Regions from separate parts of the Rhodococcus sp. G6(2025) genome, predicted to be linked through region 2. Evidence: riboswitches for the same ligand, from Rfam matches in the RefSeq annotation. Region 2 holds a riboswitch; the other holds the start of a gene.
The links. A riboswitch is a leader RNA that binds a small molecule or an ion and turns the genes downstream of it on or off. The one in region 2 is predicted to bind thiamine pyrophosphate.
Positions count from the first base shown of each region.

Region 1: linked by a shared signal. The riboswitch ahead of ACLIVD_RS06325 (3-oxoacyl-ACP reductase) and the one ahead of thiO (glycine oxidase ThiO) in region 2 are both predicted to bind thiamine pyrophosphate.

Region 1 is NZ_CP179750.1:1,316,622-1,321,299, forward strand. It holds gene ACLIVD_RS06305 (CocE/NonD family hydrolase) at 1-350, shown strand, start outside; gene ACLIVD_RS06310 (oxidoreductase) at 391-1,269, shown strand; gene ACLIVD_RS06315 (organic hydroperoxide resistance protein) at 1,291-1,713, opposite strand; gene ACLIVD_RS06320 (MarR family winged helix-turn-helix transcriptional regulator) at 1,716-2,168, opposite strand; TPP riboswitch at 2,241-2,345, shown strand; gene ACLIVD_RS06325 (3-oxoacyl-ACP reductase) at 2,394-3,158, shown strand; gene ACLIVD_RS06330 (LLM class flavin-dependent oxidoreductase) at 3,160-4,455, shown strand; gene ACLIVD_RS06335 (CitMHS family transporter) at 4,576-4,678, shown strand, end outside.
Region 2 is NZ_CP179750.1:6,410,157-6,414,834, forward strand. It holds gene ACLIVD_RS29760 (thiazole synthase) at 1-698, opposite strand, end outside; gene thiS (sulfur carrier protein ThiS) at 691-915, opposite strand; gene thiO (glycine oxidase ThiO) at 918-1,985, opposite strand; TPP riboswitch at 1,984-2,096, opposite strand; gene thiE (thiamine phosphate synthase) at 2,121-2,819, shown strand; gene ACLIVD_RS29780 (NUDIX hydrolase) at 2,820-3,578, opposite strand; gene ACLIVD_RS29785 (GlnX family signal transduction membrane protein) at 3,724-4,678, shown strand, end outside.

The DNA.
Region 1 (4,678 bases), 2.9 Mb from region 2:
CGCTCACCAATGGTGCGCTCACCGCTTCCATGCGGGCCGTGGACGATTCGAAGAGCACCAAGTCGGCGAACGGAGACTACACCGAACCGCACCACTATCTGACGGTGGACGCGCGTCAGCCGCTGGTGCCGGGTGAAGTGACGCCAGTGGACATCAACTTCGTGCCCACCGACGCCGTCCTCGCGCCGGGGCACCGGCTGCGCGTCGACGTGTACGCGGGCAGCGTCCCCCGGTACCTGCCGCTCGGACCGATTCTGGCCGACAGCCAACTGAAGCCGCAGCACGTCGCGTTGTCCCCGGATCGGCCGAGTTTCCTCAATCTGCCGCTGGTCGGAGCGCAGGCGTGGTGAAACGTTCACGCCAACTCCCGAGATCCGTAGGGTTGACGCCATGACCAAGTGGACAGCTTCGGACATCGTCGATCAGAGCGGCCGCACGTTCGTCGTCACGGGCGCCAACAGTGGTCTCGGGGAGGTGGCCGCGCGAGCGCTGGGCAAGGCGGGGGCGCACGTCGTGCTGGCCTGCCGTAACACCCACAAGGGGGAGGTCGTCGCACGGTCGATCGGTGACAACGCCGAGGTGCGCCGCCTCGATCTGTCCGACCTCGCCTCGGTGCGCGAGTTCGCCGCCGGTGTCGAGTCCGTCGACGTGCTCGTGAACAACGCCGGCGTGATGGCGGTTCCGCAGCGTACGACCGCCGACGGATTCGAAATGCAGATCGGCACAAACCATCTCGGGCACTTCGCGTTGACCGGCCTGCTGCTCGACAAGATCACCGATCGGGTCGCCACGATGTCGAGTGCGGCACATCAGGCGGGAACGATTCACCTCGACGACCTCAACTGGGAACGCCGCAAGTACAACCGCTGGAGCGCCTACGGGCAGTCGAAACTCGCGAATCTGCTGTTCACGTACGAGTTGCAGCGCAGGCTGTCCGCGGCGGGGTCACCCGTGAAAGCGGTGGCCGCGCACCCCGGTTACGCATCGACCAATCTGCAGGCCCACACCGAGTCGGTGCAGGACAAGCTGATGGCCGTCGGCAACCGGATCTTCGCGCAGTCGGCGGAGATGGGGGCGCTGCCGATGCTGTACGCGGCAACGGCATCCGACGTGATCGGTGGCAGCTACATCGGGCCGGACGGCCTGTTCGAGCAGCGTGGCCATCCGAAGGTGGTGGGCTCCAACAAGAAGTCGCGGGACGAGCACACCGCGCGGGCGCTGTGGGCGCTGTCGGAGGACCTGACGGGCGTCGAGTTCACGTTCGGGTGACGCGACGCCCGTCAGGGTTGCTCAGTCTTCGGTGACCTCGAGGGTGACGTCGATGTTGCCGCGGGTGGCGTTGGAGTAGGGGCACACCTGGTGTGCCTTCTCGGTCAACTCGAGCGCCTCGGCGCGGGGCAGGTGGGGCAGGGAAACCTCGAGAGTGACGGCGAGACCGAATCCGCCGCTGTCCGTCGGGCCGATGCCGACGCGGGCGCCGACGGCCGAGTCGACGACGTTCGCCTTCGCCTGACGGCCGACCAACTGGAGCGCGGAGTGGAAGCACGCCGCGTATCCGGCGGCGAACAGCTGCTCGGGGTTGGTGCCGTCGCCGGACCCGCCCATCTCGGTGGGGATCGCGAGGTTCAGGTCGAGCTTGCCGTCGGACGTGCGGGCGTGGCCGTTGCGGCCTTCTCCGGTCGCGAGGGCTTCGGCGGTGTAGACGATCTTCATGGTTACTTCTCTCCTGTAGGGGTGGTGAAGCTGTGAAGTGACTCGGTGAGCCGCGACAGGGTGTCCCGGAGGGCGACGAGTTCGTCGATCTCCATTCCCGTCGAGTCGGCGAGTTCGGCGGGGATGCCCTCCGCGGCGGCGCGGAGGGCCGCACCCTTCTCGGTGAGGTGGATCCCGACCCGGCGCTCGTCGGCCGAGGAGCGCCGGCGTTCGACCAGTCCCAGGGTTTCGAGCCGCTTGAGCAGTGGAGACAGCGTGCCGGTGTCGAGGTCGAGGGCGTCGCAGATCTCACGTACTCCGCGGCCGTCCCGTTCCCAGAGCACCAACAGCACGAGGTACTGCGGGTAGGTCACTCCCAACGAGTCGAGCATCGACCGGTATCTCGCCGTCATGGCCCGGGAAGCCGAGTACAGGGCGAAGCACACCTGGCGGTCGAGGGTGAGGTTGTCGGTCACCACTGAATAGTTGCATACAACTAGGTTGTGCACAACCAAGAACTGGAATCGGTGATTGCGCTTACACTGTTGGCCAGTGACACGGGGTGCTGCCCGGCGACGAGCCGGACGGCTGAGAACAGACCCGTCGAACCTGAACTGGGTAATGCCGGCGAAGGGATGTCGCGGAGACGCCCGTATGCGCTCATCCGATGTCTCGTCGCCGACCGAACGGAAGGTGACAGCATGCAGCTCGACAAGCAGATCGTCCTGGTGACCGGCGGTGGGCGGGGCCTCGGCGCCGCCATCGTGCGGTCGTTCGCGGCGCAGAACGCGCGGGTGATCGTGAACTACCGGAACAGCCGGGACGCGGCCGAAGAACTCGCGGCGTCCCTGGGCGCGGACCGTGCGGTCGCGCTCCGGGCCGACGTCACCGATGCCGGACAGGTGGCGGCCCTGTTCTCCGCGGCGGAGGAGCACTTCGGCTCCCCGGTGACCACGGTGATCAACAACGCGCTCGCCGACTTCTCCTTCAACGGCGACGCACGCGACAAGGCGGACGTCATCACGTGGGAGTCCTTCGACTCGCAGCTGCGTGGCAGCGTGAAGGCGACGCTGCACACGACGCAGGCCGCGCTGCCGGGCATGCGTACGCTCGGGTTCGGCCGGATCGTGAACATCGGCACCAACCTGTTCCAGAACCCCGTCGTCCCGTACCACGACTACACGGCCGCCAAGGCCGCCGCGCTGTCGCTGACCCGCACCCTCGCCGCCGACCTCGGTCCCGACGGCATCACCGTCAACATGGTCTCGGGCGGGCTGCTCCGCACCACCGACGCGAGCGCCGCCACTCCCGACGAGGTATTCGACCTCATCGCGGCGAGCACCCCGCTGCAGCGCGTCACCACCCCGGACGAATTCGCCGACGCGGTGCTGTTCTTCGCGTCCCCGTGGTCGCGGTCGGTGACCGGCCAGAACCTCGTCGTCGACGGCGGACTGGTCAAGGACTGACATGACCGACGTCCGGCAACTGCACTTCAACGCATTCCTCTACAGCTGCGGGCACCACGGCGCCGCGTGGCGGCACCCCTCGTCCCAGGTGGAGCGACTCTGCGACATCGCCTACTACGAGGAGTTGGCGCAGACCGCGGAGCGGGGCTGCCTCGACGCGGTGTTCTTCGCGGACGGGCATTCGGTGCGCGACCCCGCATCCGGAGGCATGTGGTTCCTGGAACCGCTCACCGCGCTGTCCGCGATGGCGCGGGCGACGGAGCGGGTCGGACTGGTGACGACGGTGTCCACCACGTTCTACACACCGTTCCACGCCGCCCGGATGCTGGCGTCGCTCGACCACATCAGCGGCGGCCGCGCCGGCTGGAACGTGGTGACGTCGATGTTCGACGCCGAAGCGCGCAACCACGGGCTCGAGGAGATGCCGCCGCACGACGAACGCTATTCGCGTGCCGCGGAATTCGTCGACGTGGCACTCGCCCTGTGGGATTCGTGGGCGCCCGACGCGCTCGTGCTCGACCGGGACGGCATCTTCGCGGACCCGGCCAAGGTGAAGCCGGTCGAGCATCGGGGAAAGCATTTCCTCGTGGACGGTCCGCTGAACGTGCCGCACTCGCCGCAGGGTCGTCCCGTGCTGTTCCAGGCGGGCGCGTCCGATCAGGGCCGCGACCTGGCCGCCCGGTGCGCCGAGGGCATCTACGCCGTCGCCTACGACCTCACGGCCGCGCAGAGCTACTACGACGACGTGAAGCGGCGCATCCGCGCGGCGGGCCGCGACGCCGACGCGGTGACCGTGATGCCCGGTCTCGTGACCTATGTCGGTTCGACCACCGAGGAGGCCCGGCGGAAGAAGGCGGAACTCGACGCGCTCCTGCCCGTCGAACAGTCTCTGGCGCAGTTGTCGATGTTCGTCCAGCAGGACTGCAGTGCCTGGGAACTGGACGCTCCCGTTCCCGCGCTGCCGCCGCTGTCGGAGTTCACCGGGCCGCAGGGCCGGTACGACACGATCCTGCGGATCATCGAGAAGGACCGTCCCACCGTGCGGTCGCTGCTGGGCACGTTGGCGGCCGGCGGTGGCCACTGCACCATGATCGGAACCCCGGAATCGATCGCCGACGAGATCGAAACGTGGTTCCGCCGCGGCGGGGCCGACGGCTTCAACCTGATGCCGCCGCTCTACCCGAACGGCCTCGCAGACTTCGTCGACGAGGTGATCCCCGTCCTGCAGAAGCGTGGGCTGTTCCGCGCGGAGTATGAGACAGAGACTCTGCGCGACCATCTCCGGGGGCGCCCGTAGTTGCCACCACAAAGAACACAACCTTCTCTAAGTACGCAACAGTGACTGTGAGCGTCCCTCCCCCCGACACTGGCTGTTATCGCGATCACACCACGACGCGAGTTCGGACGAGGAGTGGCAATGCTGGTAGCACTCGGCTTTCTGATGGTGGCCGTGTTCATGTTCTTGATCATGTCCAAACGGGCCACTCCCGTGGTCGGGTTGATCGCCGTCCCGGTCGCAT
Region 2 (4,678 bases):
ACGGCCCCGCGCATCGCCGAAGCCATGAGTGCCGGGTCCTTCGCCCTGGTCACAGCCGTGGCCAGCAGCACGGCATCGCAGCCGAGTTCCATCGCGAGGGTCGCGTCGCTGGCGGTCCCGATGCCGGCGTCGAGGATGACGGGAACCCCGGCACCCTCCACGATCATCTGGATGTTGTGCGGGTTCGCGATACCGAGCCCGGTGCCGATCGGCGAACCCAGCGGCATCACGGCCACGCAGCCGACGTCCTCGAGCCTGCGGGCCAGCACCGGGTCGTCGGTGGTGTACGGCAGGACGACGAAACCGTCGTCGACCAGTTGCTCTGCAGCGCTGACCAACTCGATGGCGTCGGGCATCAGGGTGCGTTCGTCGGCGATGACCTCGAGCTTCACCCAGTCGGTCTCGAGCGCCTCACGGGCGAGTTGCGCCGTCAGCACCGCCTCGGCCGCACCGCGACACCCGGCCGTGTTGGGCAGCGGCGCGATGTCGAGCCGGCGCAGCAGGTCCAGCACACCGGTGCCGCCTGCGGCGTCGACGCGGCGCATCGCGACCGTGGTCAGCTCGGTGCCGGACGCGACGAGCGCCTCTTCGAGCACCGTGAGGTTGGCGGCGCCGCCGGTGCCCATGATCAACCGTGAACCGAACGTGCGGCCCGCGATCGTGAGGCCCTTCTGCACGCCGGGCGTCGCGTCAGCCACCCTGCACCGCCGTGAGGATCTCGATCTCCCAGCCCCGGACCACGAGCTCGTCCCACCGGGCGCGCGGGAACACGGCGCCGTTCACTGCCACCGCGATGCCTTTGGTGGGCAGGTTCAGCACCTCCAGCAGCCCGGTGACGGTCAACGGTTCCGTGAACTCGTGGTCCTCGCCGTTGACGCTGATGCCGATCGGCACCACTAGTTGCTGCTCACTCATCTCTACCTCGCTACTTTCTCGAAACGTTCGGGGTCGGCGGCTTTCGCCTCGACCAGTGCCGAGCCCTCCAACAATGCCACCGTCGCGTCGGCGGTCACCGGGGTGAGCAGGATGCCGTTACGGCCGTGTCCCGTCGCCACCACGACCCGATCGGACACCCGGCCGATCAGCGGCAGGTTGTCCGGGGTCATCGGGCGCAGACCTGCCGAGGTCTCGCGCAGTTCGTACTCGCCGATGGCGGGCATCAGCGCCTCGGCGTCCGCGATCAGGTCTCGCACGCCGGCCACCGTGACCTGCGTGTCGTTGCCCGACTCGTACTGGGTGGCACCGACGACGATGCCGTCGGCCCGTGGCACCAGGTAGGCGGGCCTGCCGTGCACGCTGCCGCGGATGGTGCGGCCGGGCGCGGGGGTCACCCCGGGACGCGAGCGCAACCGCAGGATCTCGCCCTTCACGGGGCGAACCGGAAGCCCGGGCCACAGGGCCGGTGACGCGATGCCCGCGGTGACGACGATCTGGTCCGTGCTCAGCCGGTCGAGGCTGTGCACGGCCTCCCCGATCAGCTCCACTCCGGCGTCGACGGCGCACCGCTGCAACGCCTGCAACAGCAGCCTGTTGTCCACGGCCAGTTCGTCGACGGCCAAAAGTCCCAACCGGACTCCGCGACCCAGCATCGGCTCGAGGGCCCGAACTTCGGCGCGACCCAGGATCTGCAGTTCCCGCCCCTGCGCACCCACCCATTCGGCGATGGTCCGCAGGTCCTCCGCGTCGGCGCCGTCCAGCGCGACGGTGAGCGAACTCTCCGACGTGAACAGCTCGACGCCGGCCCCGGCCTCGAGTTCCTTCCCGAATTCGGGCCACCGGTCGAGCGACGCGCTCCCCAGTTCGAGGACGCTCTCCTCGCCGGGCCAGCCCTCGGACAACGGGGCGAGCATGCCGCCCGCCACCCAGGACGCTCCCGAACCGATCGACGGGTCGTACAGCCGTACCGACCACCCGTTGCGGGCTGCGCGCCACGCAATGGACAGGCCGATCACTCCGCCTCCGACGACGGATACCGATCTCGCCATTGAACTCCACCTCACTTCCTGCGCCGGCATGATCCGGGTCAGGTATGACGGTCGGGCTCGGCGTGAGCCCCTCTCAGCCCCACGTTCCCCGGGACTCCCGTGTTGCACTTTCACCGTAGAGGCTACCGTCATGCCGTGACCACCTCGCATCACAGCAACCTCACGGACCGTCGGCGCCGCCTCGGAACAGCACGTTTGTACCTGTGCACCGATGCTCGGCGCGAGAAGGGCGACCTGGCGCAGTTCGCCGAGGCCGCACTGTCCGGCGGCGTCGACATCATCCAGCTCCGCGACAAGGGCTCGGCCGGAGAGAAGAAGTTCGGCACGATGGACGCCCGGGACGAACTGGCGGCACTGTCGGTGCTCGCGGCCGCGGCCAGGCGGCACGGAGCGCTGCTCGCGGTCAACGACCGCGCCGACATGGCGCTGGCGGCCGGGGCCGACGTGCTGCACCTCGGCCAGGGCGACCTGCCCGTCCCGTACGCACGGACCGTGGTGGGTTCCGACGTCCTGATCGGCCGCTCCACCCACAGTCGCGCGCAGGCCAGTCTCGCGGCGATCGAGGACGGCGTCGACTACTTCTGCACCGGTCCGGTGTGGGCCACCCCCACCAAGCCGGGGCGGACCGCGTCGGGCATCGATCTGGTGCGATCGACCGCCGACTCGGAGCCGAACCGCCCGTGGTTCGCGATCGGCGGCATCGACGAGTCCCGCGTTCCGGAGATCCTCGCCGCGGGGGCCTCCCGCATCGTCGTCGTGCGGGCCGTCACCGAGGCCCGCGACCCGCAGGCCGCCGCGCGCTCGCTGTCCGCCCTGTTGCAGCAGAACGCGTAGTTACGGCTGGTCCAGCCAGTCCAGCACCGTAGCGGGCGGCAGGACCACGACTGTGGCCGGCAACTGTTCGATCAGGTCGGGGTCGGTGGTGACGAATGCCGTCACCGTTCCCAGTGTGGTGCCGTGGCCGGCCGGTTCGGCGAGGCTGCCGACCGCGTCCAGGGCTTCGAGCACCTCGACGCGCGGCAACCACCCGTAGGTGCCGTCGGGCAGGTGCACCGTGCGGGGCAGTGCCTTCGACAACTGCGCCAGCGCGCCGCGTTCGCCCAGCACGTCGTGCCGGTCGAGCAGCAATCGCACCTCGGTGGTGCGCAGTTGCGGCCACCCCGCTTCGAATCCCGGGTGCAGCGGCAACCCGGCGACGTCGGTTTCCCGCACCCAGCGCAGTTCGGTGCTCTCGCCGTTCGCGACGGTGGGCAGTGGGCGCTCGGCGTCGGCAATCACCGTGGTGTAACTCCAGCCGCTCGCGGCCTTCATCGTGACGACCTCGGTGCGGACGCGGATGGCCGCGCTCTCGATGCCGGCTTCCTCGTGGGCCTCGCGTACCGCGGCGTGGGTGGTGGTCTCGTGGCTGTCCCGGGCACCGCCGGGCAACGCCCACGTACCGCCCTGGTGACTCCAGACCGCACGGTGCTGCAGCAGCACGGCCGGCGTCTCGTCGGGGAGCGGCGCACGCAGCAACAACCCGGCCGCACCGTGCTTGCCCCAATGACGACTGCCGTCCGGCCCGGTTGCCCAACCGTCACCGTCACCACGCATCGACTACCCCTGTCCGACCTGATGGGTCTCCCTGCAGTTCCCTCACACTAACGGTTTCTTCCGGAACTGCCCGTCGGCAGTCGTGAACCGACCGCTGCTTATATGCTCCCCACAAGGTGCGGCCATGACACGGGAGGGGTGCGAGGTGGTTCTGCGTGAGGCACCGTCGATCGAACCCCACGGCAGCCGCGCATTGTCTGCCGTCGCGGACGACGACGTCGACCCCGCGGTGGCACGCCGCAAGGAACTGCGCGCGTTCCTGGAGTCGACTCCCGCCAAACTCACCGCCCTCGGAGCCCTCCTGGTCCTGCTCACACTCGCGGCCGGGTTGGTGGCCGCCTCGACGGTGAACAGCAGGGAAGCCACTCTCGACAGCGTCCTCGCGGAGACGGAACCACTGTCGTTCTCGGCGCAGAACCTCTACAGCGCCCTGTCCGTGGCGGATGCCGCGGCCACGACGGCGTTCATCTCCGGCGGTCTCGAACCTCCCGAACTCCGCGACACCTACGCGCAGGCGATCGGCACGGCCTCCGCCGACCTGGTGTACGCGTCGGGCGGTCTCGCGGCGAGCGACGTGGACAGCCGCCGTCTGCTGGCCTCCATCTCCAGCGACCTCAGCGTCTACGCCGGTCTCGTCGAGACCGCGCGGGCCAACAATCGCACCGGCCATCCCGTCGGCGCGGCCTACCTCAGCGAGGCGTCCACGCTGATGCAGACGAGCATGCTGCCGATGGCGCAGCAGTTGCACGCCCAGCAGGAGGCTGACGTCGCGGACACGCAACGGGACTACTCCCGCCCGCCCTGGCTGGCGCTGATCCTGATCCTCGTCGCGCTCGTCGCGCTGCTCGGCGCCCAGATCGTCATCGCGAGACTCAGTCGGCGCACGTTCAATCTCGGGCTGATCGTGGCGTCGTCGTGCACGGCGATCCTCCTGGTGTGGATGCTGGTCGCCGGTCTGGTCTCCTCCGTCGACACCAAGCGGGCACTGACCGAGGGCGCCCGCCCGATGCACGAGTTGACCGCCGCCCGCATCCTGGCCCAGCAGGCGCGCACCGAGGAGACTCTCAAACTGGTCCGCCGCGACTCGAACGGTGACTACG